DNA from 4 places in the Streptomyces sp. NPDC051219 genome. Region 4 is predicted to be linked to each of the others. Evidence: riboswitches for the same ligand, from Rfam matches in the RefSeq annotation. Region 4 holds a riboswitch; each other region holds the start of a gene.
What was found. A riboswitch is a leader RNA that binds a small molecule or an ion and turns the genes downstream of it on or off. The one in region 4 is predicted to bind cyclic di-AMP.

Region 1: it holds a riboswitch for cyclic di-AMP, as region 4 does, so the genes downstream of both, AB0M62_RS05040 (M23 family metallopeptidase) here and AB0M62_RS07690 (NlpC/P60 family protein) in region 4, are expected to answer to the same signal.
Region 2: it holds a riboswitch for cyclic di-AMP, as region 4 does, so the genes downstream of both, AB0M62_RS02140 (transglycosylase family protein) here and AB0M62_RS07690 (NlpC/P60 family protein) in region 4, are expected to answer to the same signal.
Region 3: it holds a riboswitch for cyclic di-AMP, as region 4 does, so the genes downstream of both, AB0M62_RS16840 (LysM peptidoglycan-binding domain-containing M23 family metallopeptidase) here and AB0M62_RS07690 (NlpC/P60 family protein) in region 4, are expected to answer to the same signal.

What each region holds. Positions count from the first base shown of each region.
Region 1 covers NZ_JBFBAS010000003.1:39,822-43,381, forward strand. Annotated here, with positions in the region: gene AB0M62_RS05030 (PrsW family glutamic-type intramembrane protease) at 1-275, shown strand, start outside; partial or broken gene AB0M62_RS05035 (aldo/keto reductase) at 305-446, opposite strand; gene AB0M62_RS05040 (M23 family metallopeptidase) at 507-1,523, opposite strand; cyclic di-AMP (ydaO/yuaA leader) riboswitch at 1,574-1,708, opposite strand; gene AB0M62_RS05045 (PP2C family protein-serine/threonine phosphatase) at 1,924-3,084, opposite strand; gene AB0M62_RS05050 (MerR family transcriptional regulator) at 3,236-3,560, opposite strand, start outside.
Region 2 covers NZ_JBFBAS010000001.1:448,976-452,535, forward strand. Annotated here, with positions in the region: gene AB0M62_RS02135 (transglycosylase family protein) at 33-956, shown strand; cyclic di-AMP (ydaO/yuaA leader) riboswitch at 1,222-1,389, shown strand; gene AB0M62_RS02140 (transglycosylase family protein) at 1,394-2,077, shown strand; gene eno (phosphopyruvate hydratase) at 2,375-3,560, shown strand, end outside.
Region 3 covers NZ_JBFBAS010000012.1:173,155-176,714, reverse strand. Annotated here, with positions in the region: gene AB0M62_RS16845 (SGNH/GDSL hydrolase family protein) at 59-829, opposite strand; gene AB0M62_RS16840 (LysM peptidoglycan-binding domain-containing M23 family metallopeptidase) at 1,017-1,985, opposite strand; cyclic di-AMP (ydaO/yuaA leader) riboswitch at 1,990-2,179, opposite strand; partial or broken gene AB0M62_RS16835 (alpha-galactosidase) at 2,484-3,217, opposite strand; partial or broken gene AB0M62_RS16830 (hypothetical protein) at 3,268-3,510, opposite strand; gene AB0M62_RS16825 (tyrosine-protein phosphatase) at 3,452-3,560, shown strand, end outside.
Region 4 covers NZ_JBFBAS010000004.1:149,857-153,416, forward strand. Annotated here, with positions in the region: gene AB0M62_RS07685 (hypothetical protein) at 1-405, opposite strand, end outside; gene AB0M62_RS07690 (NlpC/P60 family protein) at 583-1,767, opposite strand; cyclic di-AMP (ydaO/yuaA leader) riboswitch at 1,775-1,936, opposite strand; gene pcrA (DNA helicase PcrA) at 2,104-3,560, shown strand, end outside.

The sequences.
Region 1 (3,560 bases), on a different contig from region 4:
AGGAACTGCTGCACCACCTGTGGCAGCGCCGCGAGGTGGCCGGCCCGGCGCTGGTCTACGCGGCCCGGGCGACGGGCCGGCTACCGCTGCCCGCGCCGGTGATGCCTTTCCCACGGCCCCACATCCCGTACGCGGCGCCCGCGCCGCACGCGTACCCATACAGGCAGCCGCACCCGTACGGGCATTACAGCCACCCCGCCGGCCGCCCGGCGCACGGCCAAGGCGGTCACGGCCCGCACCCGCCGGACCGGCAGTACGGCCACCGGCAGCTCTGACCGGGTCCAGTCGTCCGAGCCGCCGGACGTACGAAGTTGCCGCCGTCAGCGGTGTAGGCGTCGAGGACCGAAGGACTGCGCGCGGTCGGCGGTCCAGCCGAAGACGTTGCCGCCGAGAGCGAGGGGGAAGACCTGAAGGCTGGACGTACCCAGCTTGCGGAGAGAGGTCATTCGTTGATCAACAGGCCGGGACGGTTCCGGTATTCCGGACCGCCCCCGGGCCCTCGGAGATCAGACCGTGAGGCCCTTGCCGCGCAGCCACGCCAGCGGGTCGACCGTGCTTCCGCCCGTGCGCACCTCCAGGTGCAGGTGCGGGCCGGTGACATTGCCGGTGGCGCCGACTCGCCCGATGGTCTCGCCGTTGGTGACCTGGCCGGAGGTCACGGACATCGAGGAGAGGTGGCAGTACCAGACCTCCGTGCCGTCCGCGAGCTCCAGCACGATGCGGTAGCCGTAGGCCCCGGACCAGCCCGCCGACTTGATGGTCCCGCCGTGGACCGCCTTGACCGGCGTACCCGTCGGCGCGGCGAAGTCGAGACCGGTGTGCTGACCGGAGGACCACATCGAGCCGGACTGACCGTAGTGCGAGGTCAGGGTGTAGGAAGAGGTGGGGAGGGAGTAGCCGGCCGCCAGCTTGGCGAGCCGCTCGGCCTCCGCCTCGGCCTTCGCCGCCTCTTCCGCGGCCTTCTTCTCCGCGGCCGCCTTCGCGGTCGCGGCGTCCTGCTGCTTCTTGGCTTCCGCCGCTGCCGTGTCGGCCGCGGCCTTCTCCGCGGCGGCCCGGGCCTCGGCGTCGGCGGCGTCCTGCTGCTGCTCGGCCTGGAGCAGGATGCGGGTGCGCAGTGCCTCGCCCGCGTCGGTGGTGCCCTGCTGGGCCTCCTCGGCGCTGACGCCGGCCATGGTGAGCGGGGCGTCGACCGAGGTGTTCTCGTCCTCGTCGCTGTCGTCACCGGATATCAGCGCGCCCACGCCGGGCAGCGATCCGGCGTCCGGCAGCGCGGAGGTGATGGAGTCGGGAAGCGAGATGGTGACGGCCGGCTTGTCCTGCGCGGTGGCGATGCCGCCTGCGCCGACCGCGGCGATGACGCCGACTCCGAGAACCGTGGAGCTGCGCGCGAGTCCGCCGCGCTGCTTGGCGACGCGGTGCCGGCCGCGTACGGGACGGACGGAGTCCTCAGTGGGGTTCCACTCCTCCCACGCCCCCTCCTCGACGCCGAATCCTTCGGTGCCTCCCGGAACTGACTTCGTCATGAACCGGGTTACTTCGGGGGCAGGGCTGTTGGACGCCACGGAGGCGTGCTCCTTTCCTTCCTTCTCGCCTACCGGGTTAGCTGACGGGTTCGGAGCAGGAAGGTCTCCTACGGGCCGGTTTCAGCCCGATTCACCCCAAGTTGGTGGTTCCCCGGTTCCCTTGCGGAATTCGGCGCATGCGCACGGTGCCGTCTCTTGCGACGGCTGGGACGACCGCGCTGCGTTATCGAACGTTAATAGACACCAGGGCCGGATTCCAAGCTGTTCCCATTGATCGTTAAGGCTCCCCGGCCGGACTTTCCGGGACAGGAGGGTGCGATATCGGGCGAGTTGACCGCCTCTCACAAAACACCCGCACCCTGATGGTTCGTCAATTGTTATGCGGAGCGGTGCCTTTCGACTACGCACCGTGTCCGTTCCTGCCGACCACCGGTACGGTGGTACGCCGGTCCGACTGTCTCTCCGCAGGGCGGCTGACCGCCAGCAGCGCCATGTCGTCGGTCGAACCGCCGCCCGTGTACTGCCGCACATCGGTGACCAATGCGGCCAGCAACGCGTCGGGCCCCGAGAAAATGCGGCCCCGGAGCCGTTCCTGCGGGTCGTAGAAGTTCCCGGCCGCGTCCCGCGCCTCGGAGAGCCCGTCCGTGTAGAGGAGCAGGGTGGCTCCGGGCGGGAACTCATGCTCCTCCGCTCGGTCGGGCCAGCCGGCCAGGTCGCCCATCCCCAGCGGCAGCGCGGTTTCGGCGGGCGTGAGCGCCTCCACCCTCCCGTCGGCGTACAGCCGCAACGGCTCCGGATGCCCCCGGTTCACCAGCCGCAGCCCGCCACCGTCGTGCGGGATCTCCGCCAGCACGGCCGTGGTGAAGCCTTCCACCGCGTCGAGACTGTCCCGGCGGGTTCCCTCGCGCCGCAGTGCCCGCTCCAGCCGCTGCGCCACCCCTTCGAGGGTGGACTCCTGCTCGGCGGCCTCGCGGAACGCCCCGATCACGATGGCGACCGCCTCCACCGCTTCGAGTCCCTTGCCTCGTACGTCGCCCACGATCAGGCGTACTCCGTACGGCGTGTCCTGTACGGCGTAGAGGTCACCGCCGATGAACGCGTCCGCCTGCGCGGCCTCGTACCGCGCGGCGACGTGGAGCCCGCCGATCCGTTCGACCGGGGTCGGGAGCAGGGCGCGCTGGGCGGCCTCCGCGATCCCGCGCGCGGAGGCGAGCCGCTCGCCACTGCGCCGTACGACCCGGTTGGTGAGCAGCGCCAGAGCGGCCACGGTCACCACGGTGACCAACTCGGTCACCGCCTCCACCTTCAGCATCGTTCCGTTGCGGATGTGCAGGAGGAGCACGGCCAGGGAGGCGGTCGCGCCGGTCAGGAAGGTGGTGCCGAAGGAGAACAGCGGCGCGGCGATGAGCGGCGCCGCCGAGAAGAACGGTGACCCGGTGAAGCCCGGCGGGGTCGAGAGATCGAAGACCATGCCGACGACGATCAGCAGCGCGGGCAGGGTGCGGACAAAGCGGCGCGTGATCCTGCTCCCGATGCCTTCGTCCTGGTCCCGGTCCTCGATGTGCCCTCCTTCGTGCCCCACTCACCCAGGCTGTCCGCACCGCCGGGAGGCGGCGACCGGGCAACGGCCAACCGGGCGACGAATGGGAAGGGAACCGCCGCCGTCCCGAGACGCCGGCAGTCCCGCCCCCCGGCAGCCCCCCGCCCCTCGGCTATCCGTCGGACAGGTGCCGCTCGCCGTAGATCCTCATCGCATCGCGGATGAAGGCCGCTGTGCCGGTTCCGTGCTTGTCGAACGTGGCGGTGAAGCGGGGGTCGGAGACATACATCTCACCGAGCCCGACGAAGTACGAGCGGGTCGGCGTGCCAGTCACCGAAAGCCACTCGCACTGACGGTGGGTGATGGCCTGCACGTCGTCACTCTCGGCGGCCATCCCGTCCCGGAGCGCCCGCGCGAAGTCCTTGGCGATGGAGACCTGCCGTTCCTTGAACTCGCGCTTCTGCTCTTCGGTGAGCGAGCGCCACCAGCGGTCCCCC
Region 2 (3,560 bases), on a different contig from region 4:
GTCGTCTCAGCTGTCACACGGAAGGCCACCGCATGCGCTCCGGGAACGGCCGCCACCGGCGCCCACGTCAAGCCCCCGCCCTCATCGTCGCGGCCGGCGTGACCGGCTCCGCCATCGCGATCCCGCTGCTCGGTGCCACCGGCGCCAGCGCTGCCGACGTCTCCACCTGGGACCGCGTCGCCGAATGCGAGAGCGGCGGCACTTGGAGCGCCGACCTCGGCAACGGGTACTACGGCGGGCTCCAGTTCAGCCAGCAGACGTGGGAGGAGTTCGGCGGGCTGTCCTACGCGCCGCAGGCGGACCTCGCCAGCCGCGCTCAGCAGATCGCCGTCGCGGAGAAGGTTCTCGCCGCACAGGGGCCGCAGGCCTGGCCGAGCTGTGCCGGCAGCGCGGGGCTGACCCAGGGTGGCCTGATCGCCGATGTCGACCCGGGCCTGCCGACGGAGGACATGTCGGTCGGCCCCGCGCCCGTGCGGCCTTCGGAGGCCACTCCGGCGGACGAGCCCACCGCGCCTGCGGCGTCCGGGGCGCCCAAGGCTTCCACAGGGGCGAACACCCCTAATGCAGGCAAGTCGGATAAGAGCGGCAGTTCCTCTCCTGCCGCGTCCACCACGCCTGACGCCGCATCGACCCCGGGGGCCGGGTCCGGAGCGGGCAAGCACCGGGGCGCGCCGGCCGCCGGTGAGACAGCCGGGCCGGACGGCGCGGCAGGCGACCGCGACACCGGACGGCACGCCTCCCGTGACGCGGATGCGACGCGCGGCGGGGCTGGGGCGGAGGCGGACACGTACACCGTCCTTCCCGGCGACAACCTCTGGGACATCGCCGACAAGAAGGATGTGGCGGGCGGGTGGTCCGCGATCTACGAGGCCAACGAGACCGTCATCGGTGCCGAGCCGGACCTCATCCTTCCTGGCCAGAGCCTCGACCTGGGTCTCGATATAACCCCAAAGTAGGGGGAGTTCGGGACTTTATGTCCTAGTTTGCTCAAGTGAGACATGAGTCTCTTCGGGCCAACTGGGGCGTCTCGTCCGCCCGGTCTCGCACTTTCGCCTCTCACCTGCGGAAATGACCGTTTCGCGGATATGGGTATGGGCGTTTTCTCCCCGATGTTCGGCATTGAACATCGGGGATGCCTGTGTCTACGGTCTGAACCGCTCGCACCGCGGGCTCCTTCGACCGTCACGCCGAATCCTGCCGACGGACGGGGGAAATATTTCGACGCGTAAAGCGCCGTTGGCAGGAGCGGGGGACCCAAGGTAGGTGCCGGACGCGGCCGTTGAGACGGCAGCTGACCGGCTTGGGGTGAAGTCGCGCCAGACGCGCGGCCGGGCAACTCACTTGGCCCGAACCCGACAGCTCACCTCGTAGGCGTCGGTGAGGAGACAACTCCATGCTGGCATCCAGCACAGGCAAGCACCGCCGGTCGTCCAAGGTCGCCCGTATCGCCACGCTCGCCGGCGTCGCCGGCGCGGCTGTCGCCGTCCCGCTGATGGGCGCCACCTCGGCGTCCGCCGCCTCCGTCGCCACCTGGGACGCTGTGGCCCAGTGCGAGTCCGGCGGCAACTGGTCGATCAACACCGGCAACGGCTACTACGGCGGCCTGCAGTTCTCGCAGTCCAGCTGGGCAGCCGCCGGCGGTACGAAGTACGCCTCCCGCGCCGACCTCGCGACCAAGAACCAGCAGATCGCCACCGCCGAGGTGCTTCTCGACATGCAGGGCCCGGGTGCCTGGGCCTGCGCCGGCGCCGGCAACCTGACCAACGACGGTGTGGACCCGGGTGTCGACACCGGCGCCGCGAAGCCGGCCGCGCAGCCGAAGCCCGCGAAGCCGGCCGAGAAGCGCGCCGAGCCGGCCAAGGCGAGCCGCTCCGAGGCCCGCTCCGAGGCCCCCAAGGCCGCCCAGTCCTTCAAGAAGGGCGACGGCGAGTACAAGGTGAAGGCCGGCGACACCCTCGCCGAGATCGCCCAGGCTGAGAAGGTAAAGGGCGGCTGGGAGAAGCTGTTCGAGCTGAACAAGGACATCGTCGAGGACGCCGACGTCATCCACCCGGGCCAGCAGCTGCACCTCGGCTGACAACCGCCCCCGGCCGGGACCCGCCTCGGCGGAGACCGGTCCCACCCCAGAAACAGCCCCGGTCCGGCGCGCTTTCCCCCGTGCGCGCCGGGCCGGGGCTTCTGTATTACTGGCCGGTGCCGCGCATTACTGTCCAGTACCGCGTGGTCCTTATGTACCGGACCGCGGTTATTCGGGGCTGTTTTCGTCCCAGGGGCCGGGCGGTCGGCCGACCTGTGCCCCGGAGCCGGTTAGGCTCATGGCGCAAGGCCAATGAGACCCTGCACTCATAGCGTCACATCCCAGAAGGAGATGCTCGTGCCGTCCATCGACGTCGTCGTAGCCCGGGAAATCCTGGACTCCCGAGGCAACCCCACGGTCGAGGTCGAGGTCGGCCTCGACGACGGCAGCACGGGTCGTGCTGCAGTTCCGTCCGGTGCTTCCACCGGAGCGTTCGAGGCCCTCGAGCTTCGCGACGGTGACCCGAACCGCTACCACGGCAAGGGCGTCGAGAGGGCCGTCCTCGCCGTCATCGAGCAGATCGGCCCGGAGCTCGTCGGGTACGACGCCACCGAGCAGCGTCTGATCGACCAGGCGATGTTCGACCTGGACGCCACCCCGGACAAGTCCTCGCTCGGCGCCAACGCCATCCTCGGCGTCTCCCTCGCCGTCGCGCACGCCGCCTCCGAGGCATCCGACCTGCCGCTCTTCCGCTACCTCGGCGGCCCGAACGCGCACCTTCTGCCCGTTCCGATGATGAACATCCTGAACGGCGGCTCGCACGCCGACTCCAACGTGGACATCCAGGAGTTCATGATCGCGCCGATCGGCGCCGAGTCCTTCTCCGAGGCCCTGCGCTGGGGCACCGAGGTCTACCACACCCTGAAGAAGGTCCTGAAGGAGAAGGGGCTCTCCACCGGCCTCGGCGACGAGGGCGGCTTCGCGCCGAACCTCGAATCCAACCGGGCCGCGCTGGACCTCATCCTCGAGGCCGTCCGGCAGGCCGGCTACGAGCCCGGCAAGGACATCGCGCTCGCGCTCGACTGCGCCGCCTCAGAGTTCTACAAGGACGGCGCGTACGAGTTCGAGGGCAAGTCCCGCTCGGCCGCCGAGATGACCGAGTACTACGAGGAGCTCGTCGCCTCGTACCCGCTCGTCTCCATCGAGGACCCGCTGTTCGAGGACGACTGGGCCGGCTGGAAGGCCATCACCGACAAGCTCGGCTCCAAGGTCCAGCTGGTCGGCGACGACCTGTTCGTCACCAACCCGGAGCGGCTTGCCCGAGGCATCGAGGAGGGCTCCGCGAACGCCCTGCTCGTCAAGGTGAACCAGATCGGTTCGCTGACCGAGACCCTGGACGCCGTCGAGCTGGCCCAGCGCAACGGCTTCAAGTGCATGATGTCGCACCGCTCCGGCGAGACCGAGGACGTCACCATCGCCGACCTGGCCGTCGCCACCAACTGCGGCCAGATCAAGACCGGCGCCCCGGCCCGCTCCGAGCGCG
Region 3 (3,560 bases), on a different contig from region 4:
GTGCGTGCCCGGCGGCCCCGCCCCCGAATCCGGAAGGCGCCCCAACTCTCCCCTGCCCCTACAGCGGCAGCAGGTCCGGCCGCTTCGGTTCCACGTGGTCGCCCGACGACTCGCCGCGCAGCCGCCGTCCGATCCACGGCACCAGATGTTCCCGCGCCCACTGGATGTTGTCCCGGCGCACCTCCGCCGAGCCCCGTGGCGGCTCCGGCGGCCATACCTGGTCCGGATCCGCCGGCACCTCGAGGCCGAGCACCTGGGCGGCCCGGAGCGCCACCCGCGTGTGCCCCTCGGGCGAGAGATGCAGCCGGTCGCCGTCCCAGGCGCGCCTGTCCTGGACCGACTTGAGCGACCACAGGTCGAGCACCGGGCAGTCGTAGCGGTCGGCGATCGACCGCACATGCGCCGTGTACGTGGCGATCTTGCCCCGCAGATGACGCAGCACCGGCACCCCGCGGGTGTCGAACCCAGTAGTGATCATTACCGTCCCGACCCCCGACGTCAGATCCGCGACGGCCGCCTCGAACCGCTCGGCAACCGCGTCGGGGTCACTGCCCGGCCGGATGATGTCGTTGCCGCCGGCACAGAAGCTCACCAGGTCCGGCGCGAGCGCCTTCGCCCGCGGCACCTGCTCCTCCACGATCTGGTCCAGGAGCCGGCCGCGCACCGCCAGGTTGGCGTACCGGAACGCGTGCTCCGGTCGCTGGTCGGCGAGGAGCACCGCCAAGCGGTCGGCCCACCCCACGAAGGAGCCATCCAGTCCTGGATCGCCCACGCCCTCGGTGAAGCTGTCACCGATCGCCGCGTACGACCCGAATGCACCGCTGCTCATTGATCTCGAATCGTCTGCCACGGGAGCACATCCTTCACCGGCGGATGTGACCTACGCGACCGTAAGGAGGGGTTGACGCGGCGTGACATAGACCACCGGGGCCGTTTCGCGTTCCGGGAATACGCCAGGAGGCCGGATCCGCCGGATCCGGCCTCCTGGTGACGCCCCGTCAGGGGGGATGCGCGTCTCAGAGGCTGACACCGTGCTGGCGCAGGTACGCCAGCGGGTCGATGTCGGAGCCGTAGCTCGGCGAGGTCCGGATCTCGAAGTGCAGGTGCGGGCCGGTCGAGTTGCCGGTGGAGCCGGACAGGCCGATCTGCTGGCCACCGGCGACACTCTGGCCCGCCGAGACGGAGAGCGAGGACAGGTGGGCGTACTGCGAGTAGCGGCCGTCGGTGTGCTGGATGACGACCTCGTTACCGTACGCGCCACTCCAGCCGGCGGAGACGACGGTGCCCGCACCGATGGCCTTGAGGCTGGTGCCGGAGCCCGCGGCGAAGTCGACACCGGTGTGGTAGCCGCTGGACCACATGGATCCGGACATGCGGTACGAGGTGGTGACGGGCGCGTCGACCGGGGCGGTGAAGTAGCCGGAGGATTTCGCCGCCCCGCTGTTCGAGGTGGCGGTGCCGGTGTTTTTGGCCGGGGCGCTCGCCTTGACCGGGGCGCTCGCCTTGACCGGGGCGCTCGCCTTCGCCGGGGCACTCGCCTTCGCCGGAGCGCTCTTGCGCTCGGACCGGTCGGCCCGCTCGGTCGCGGCGTCGGACTTCGCCGGCGCCTTCGCCTTGGCGCCGATGGTGAGCTTGAGGCCCGGGTGGATCAGCGACGGGTCTCCACCGACGACCGCGCGGTTGTCCTGGTAGAGCTTCTGCCAGCCGCCGTTGACATTCTGCTCGTCGGCGATCTTGGACAGGTAGTCGCCCGCGACGACGGAGTACGTCTTGGGGGCGGCCTTCGCTACGGCGACCGGAGCGGCGGCTGCGACCGGAGCGGCGGCCTTCTCGGCGGCAACGGCCGGCGCGGCCTTCTCGGCCGCGTTGGCGCCGGTGGCGCCCATCAGCGGCAGTGCGAGAGCGGCGCCACCGGTGCCCGCGGCCACGAAGCCACGGGTGATCGGGTTGGCCTTGGGACGACGGTGCTTACCCTTTGCGGGCATGACGAATTCCTCTCCGTCGCCTGCGAGGTGAGCTGTCGGGTTCGGGCTGGAGATGCCCGGCCGCGGTGTGGCTGCGACTTAACCCCGAGCCGTTCCGGATTCCGGATCGGCGGCTTACCTGGGTCCCCCGCTCCTGCCGTGCGTAAGTGGTGGGTGCGGTTCCAGGCGGTGGCAGGATTCGGCGGTCCACCTGGATTGACGGTGACCGTAGGCGAGCCGGGCAGGCGGAACAAGCCATGTATTCCGGACTCCATCCGGAATCCATTCGACGCGGTGAATATGCCGGATTTCTCCAGTCACCCTCCGTGGAGTGCGGCTCCCCAACAGCCGCCCGAGCAAAGGAATTGAGCTCTGCCGCCCCGCCACGCACCGTCACCGATATGATCCTGCTCACTGGGCGACGGGCCATCTACCGCTTAAGCATGGCAACTTGACGCCAAGCCAAGCAATTCGGTCAGACCGGACATTCGCCTGCTATCGGCCCTATAGGTGCGATCCTTATGCGATGCGGCGTAGCCGGATAACTGCCGCATCCAAATCGCCACTGAGTGCCGTCCGCAGCCCCCTGTGCATCAGCCCCGCGCCACGGTGGACACCCCCGGTGCCGAGGTACTCGTACGTGGCCGCCGGGTCGAGGCCGGCCAGCCGCAGCGCCGGCGGTGGCTCGCCGTAACGCTGGGCCTGGAGCCAGGCGAGGACCACGGCCTCGTCGCCCGTACGTACTGAACGGCGCGCGCAGTCCTCCGGTGGGCCGCCGCAGCCGGTAGACCTCTCCTTGCTGCACCACCGGCCGGATCTCCTTGTAGAGATCCACCCACTCCAGCGCCTCGGCAAGCGCCTCCTCGCTCCAGACGGAAAGATCACCGCCTACCCCCAGCACGCCCGCCACGGCGCTGACGAAGCGGAAGCGCAGCGAGCGGGCCCGGCCGTTGAGCTGCACATTCGGACTGTCGGTCACCCACGCGGCCATGATCCGCGCCGGGTGCAGCCGGCTGAAGCCGTACTTGATGTCGAGCCGGTCCAGCGGATCGGTGTTGTCGGAGGTCCACACCTGGTCGGTACGGGAGAGAACGCCAAGGCCGATCCTGCCACCGCCGCCGGAGCACGACTCGAACGCGACCTGCGGATACTCGGCGCGCAGCCGGTCGAGCAGCTCTTACAGGGCATGCACATGCTCGGGCCAGAGTTTCTTGCGGATACGGTTCCGCATTGATGAAGCAGCGGTTGAAGTTGAGATCCGCCACGAGCCGGACCAGCCGAGCGCGCAGCCGTAGACCTCGCCCCCCTCCTCCTCCGCCCCGCCCTCGTCCAGCGCCGGCCAGGGCAGGTGCTGGTGGCCGGTGTGCCCGCGCCTGAACGACCGTGCCGGACCTCCCGAGATGATTGCCCCAGGAACCCATGTCGTATCGTCGAAGCGATAACCCTCGCCGGCGAGCCGCGCCGACGGTAGACACGGAGGAGACCCCGTGACGCAGCAGCTTCCCCAGGTCCCGTCGACCGAGCCCGAGCTGACCGGAGTGCGCAACTTCCGTGACGTGGGCGGCCTCCCGACCTTGGACGGCCGGCGGGTCCGGC
Region 4 (3,560 bases):
GTCGGCTTCGGCTCCGCCGTGCGTTCCGGTGGGCGTGCCCGGGCCGTCGGCAATGGCGAGGGTGGCCATTCCCTTCTGGCCCATGCAGTCGAAGGTCACGTCGTACTCGGTACCCGGCTCGGCCGCCGGGTCGATCTTCACGGTGCCCGGGCGCCCCGCACGGAGGGTGACGTCGCCGAAGGCCGCGGAGCTGACGGTGACGGCCGGTTCCGCGCATCCGGTGGCGCCGAGCGTGACCGTGCCCCCGGCGGCGACGACCGTGGGTGAGGCGGTGTAACCGAACGACGGGACATCGCTTCCGTCCTCGGCCGTCCCCATGGCCTCGGCCGTCACCGCGGTCGCGCCGAGGCAGAGCGCTGCTGCGCCGAGCAGGGTGGCGGCGGCAGCGACACGTGTCCCACGCATGGTGACTCCTCCGCATCCTCGAGGAGCACCTGTGGACATTTGTCCGTACGTCGCAGGAAATGCGCCTCGATGAAGGAGACGCTAGGCGGCCCTCGGGTCCGCCGCGACCGGGGTCGTGCGAACGGGGCAATGAAGTGCGTCAGTTGGGCCGGGGTCACGGCCCAACCGACGCAGCGACTACGCGGGCCGCACGCTGCCGTAGATCGGCATGTAGTAGATCGACTCCTCGCGGACGTTGGTCCCCGGCTTCGGGGCGTGGATCATCTTGCCGTCGCCGATGTATATGCCGACGTGGCTGATGTCGTCGTAGAAGAAGACCAGGTCACCGGGGAGCAGGTCGGCGGTGGCCACGCGCGTGCCGACGTTCACCTGGTCCCAGGTGGTGCGCGGCAGGTCGACGCCGGCGGTCTTCCACGCGGCCACGGTCAGGCCCGAGCAGTCGAAAGAGCTGGGCCCTGTCGCCCCCCAGACGTACGGCTTGCCGATCTGGGCGCGGGCGAAGGAGAGCACCTTCTCCGCCTTGGCGGCGTACGTCCCGGACCCGGTGCCGGTGCCAGTACCGGCACCGGAGCCGGTGCCCGCGCCCGTATCCGTGCCCGGGGCCGGCTGCTGGTCCTGCCGGGCCTCCTCCTGGCGCTGCTTCTCCGCGGCCGCCTGCTTGCGCGCCAGCTCCTCGGACTTCCGTCTGGCCTCTTCCTCTTTCCTCTTCTCGATCGCGGCAAGCCGCGCCTTCTCCTCGGCGGTCAGCTTCGACAGCAGTTCGCGCGCCTCTGCCAGCTTCCGCTGGACCTCCTGCTTCCCGGCGCTGAGGCCGGCCTGCGAGGTGGTGAGCGTCTGCAGGCTCTCGGCCGCCTCCGCCCGCTTCCTGGTCGCGTCGGCCTGTTGGGCGCGGTAGTCCGCGAGGATCTCCTGCTCACGGACGCCGAGCCGGTCCATCAGGTGGTCCTGGGCGAAGTAGCCCTGCGGGTCGTCGGCGAGCAGGAGGGTGGCGGTGGGGCTCATGCCGCCCGTGCGGTACTGCGCGGCGGCATAGGTGCCGAGCTCGCGCCGGGTCTCGTTCAGCTTCTCGGTGTTCTGCGCCACCTGATCGAGCAGTCCGTCGACCTTCTTGCGCTGGGTGTCGGTGCGCTCCTTGGCGGCGTTGTACTTCTGGGTGGCCGTCCCCGCCTGGCGGTACAGCTCGTCGACCTTCTTCTGCACGTCCTCGACGCTCGGCTTCGGCTCGGCGGGCGCGCCGGGCGCGGCGCTCGCGCTCTGGGCGAGGAGGCTGACGGAGGCCAGTGCTGCGGTTGCTGCGGTCGTGATCCCGACTGCGGGAGCGGTGGTTCGTATCCGGGTGCGCGGCTTGCGATGCGACGCCAAGGCCGGCATCTCCTTCCGTGGACCGCCTACCGGGTTAGCTGTCGGGTTCGGGCAGTACGGAAGGTCGCCCTACGGTCCGGCGGAGCCGGTCCGATTCACCCCGGTTGTGCATGTTGGGTCCCCGGCTCCGAACTGCCTTACGGCAGGCCGGACTCGGCGCGAGGCCGTCCGTTCTGGCGTGGTTCGCCGACGAGGGCACGGACGGCCTTGGCGGAGCACGCTAGCCAATCGGTGTGGTTGGGGGGAAGCCTGATGTTCGATATGTCCGATACATTTTCGTTACCTGCCGGAACTCGTGGTCGGGCTGTCGGTGCGGCGGCCTAGACTCGGGAGGCGATGAGCAGCCTCTTTGACGACAGTTTCCTGGCGGACCTCCAGCCTTCCGGCGAGGAGCACCCGCCGCCCCCCGAGGAGCACGCACCGGAAGCGGGTGCGGACGACCTCTTCGGGGGCGAGTTCGACGCGCCCGTCGACCGCGACGCGTACTACCGGGACGGGGCCGCCCGGCCAGTCATCGACCCCGCCGCGCTTCTCGACGGGCTGAACGAGCAGCAGCGGGCCGCGGTGGCGCACTCCGGATCACCGCTGCTCATCGTCGCCGGCGCGGGTTCCGGCAAGACCCGGGTGCTGACGCACCGGATCGGACATCTGCTGTCCGCGCGCCGGGTCCACCCCGGCGAGATCCTGGCGATCACCTTCACGAACAAGGCCGCCGGTGAGATGAAGGAGCGGGTCGAGAGCCTGGTCGGACCGCGTGCCCATGCGATGTGGGTCATGACCTTCCACAGCGCGTGCGTCCGGATTCTGCGGCGCGAATCGAAGAGGCTGGGCTTCACGTCGTCGTTCTCGATCTACGACGCCGCGGACTCCAAGCGACTGATGGCCCTGGTCTGCCGCGACCTGGACCTCGACCCCAAGAAGTTCCCGCCGAAGTCCTTCAGCGCGAAGATCTCGAACCTGAAGAACGAGCTGATCGACGAGGAGACCTTCGCCGGGCAGGCTGCCGACGGCTTCGAGAAGACGCTCGCCGAGGCGTACGCGATGTACCAGTCGCGGCTGCGTGAGGCCAACGCGCTCGACTTCGACGACATCATCATGACCACGGTGCACCTGCTCCAGGCCTTCCCGGACGTCGCCGAGCACTACCGGCGGCGGTTCCGGCACGTCCTGGTCGACGAGTACCAGGACACCAACCACGCTCAGTACACGCTCGTGCGCGAACTGGTGGGTCAGGGCACCGACGAAGTACCGCCCGCCGAGCTGTGCGTGGTGGGCGACGCCGACCAGTCGATCTACGCGTTCCGTGGTGCCACCATCCGCAACATCCTCCAGTTCGAGGAGGACTACCCGGACGCGACGACGATCCTGCTGGAGCAGAACTACCGCTCGACGCAGACCATCCTCAGCGCCGCCAACGCGGTCATCGAGCGCAACGAGAGCCGTCGCCCCAAGAACCTGTGGACGAATGCCGGCAGCGGCTCCCGGATCATCGGCTATGTCGCGGACACCGAGCACGACGAGGCACAGTTCGTCGCGGACGAGATCGACCGGCTGACAGACGCGGGCGACGCCAAGGCCGGGGACGTCGCGATCTTCTACCGGACCAATGCCCAGTCCCGTGTCTTCGAGGAAATCTTCATCCGGGTCGGCCTGCCGTACAAGGTCGTCGGCGGTGTGCGCTTCTACGAGCGCAAGGAGGTCCGCGATGTGCTGGCCTACCTGCGGATACTGGCTAACCCGGAGGACGCGGTCCCGCTCCGGCGCATCCTTAACGTCCCCAAACGCGGTATCGG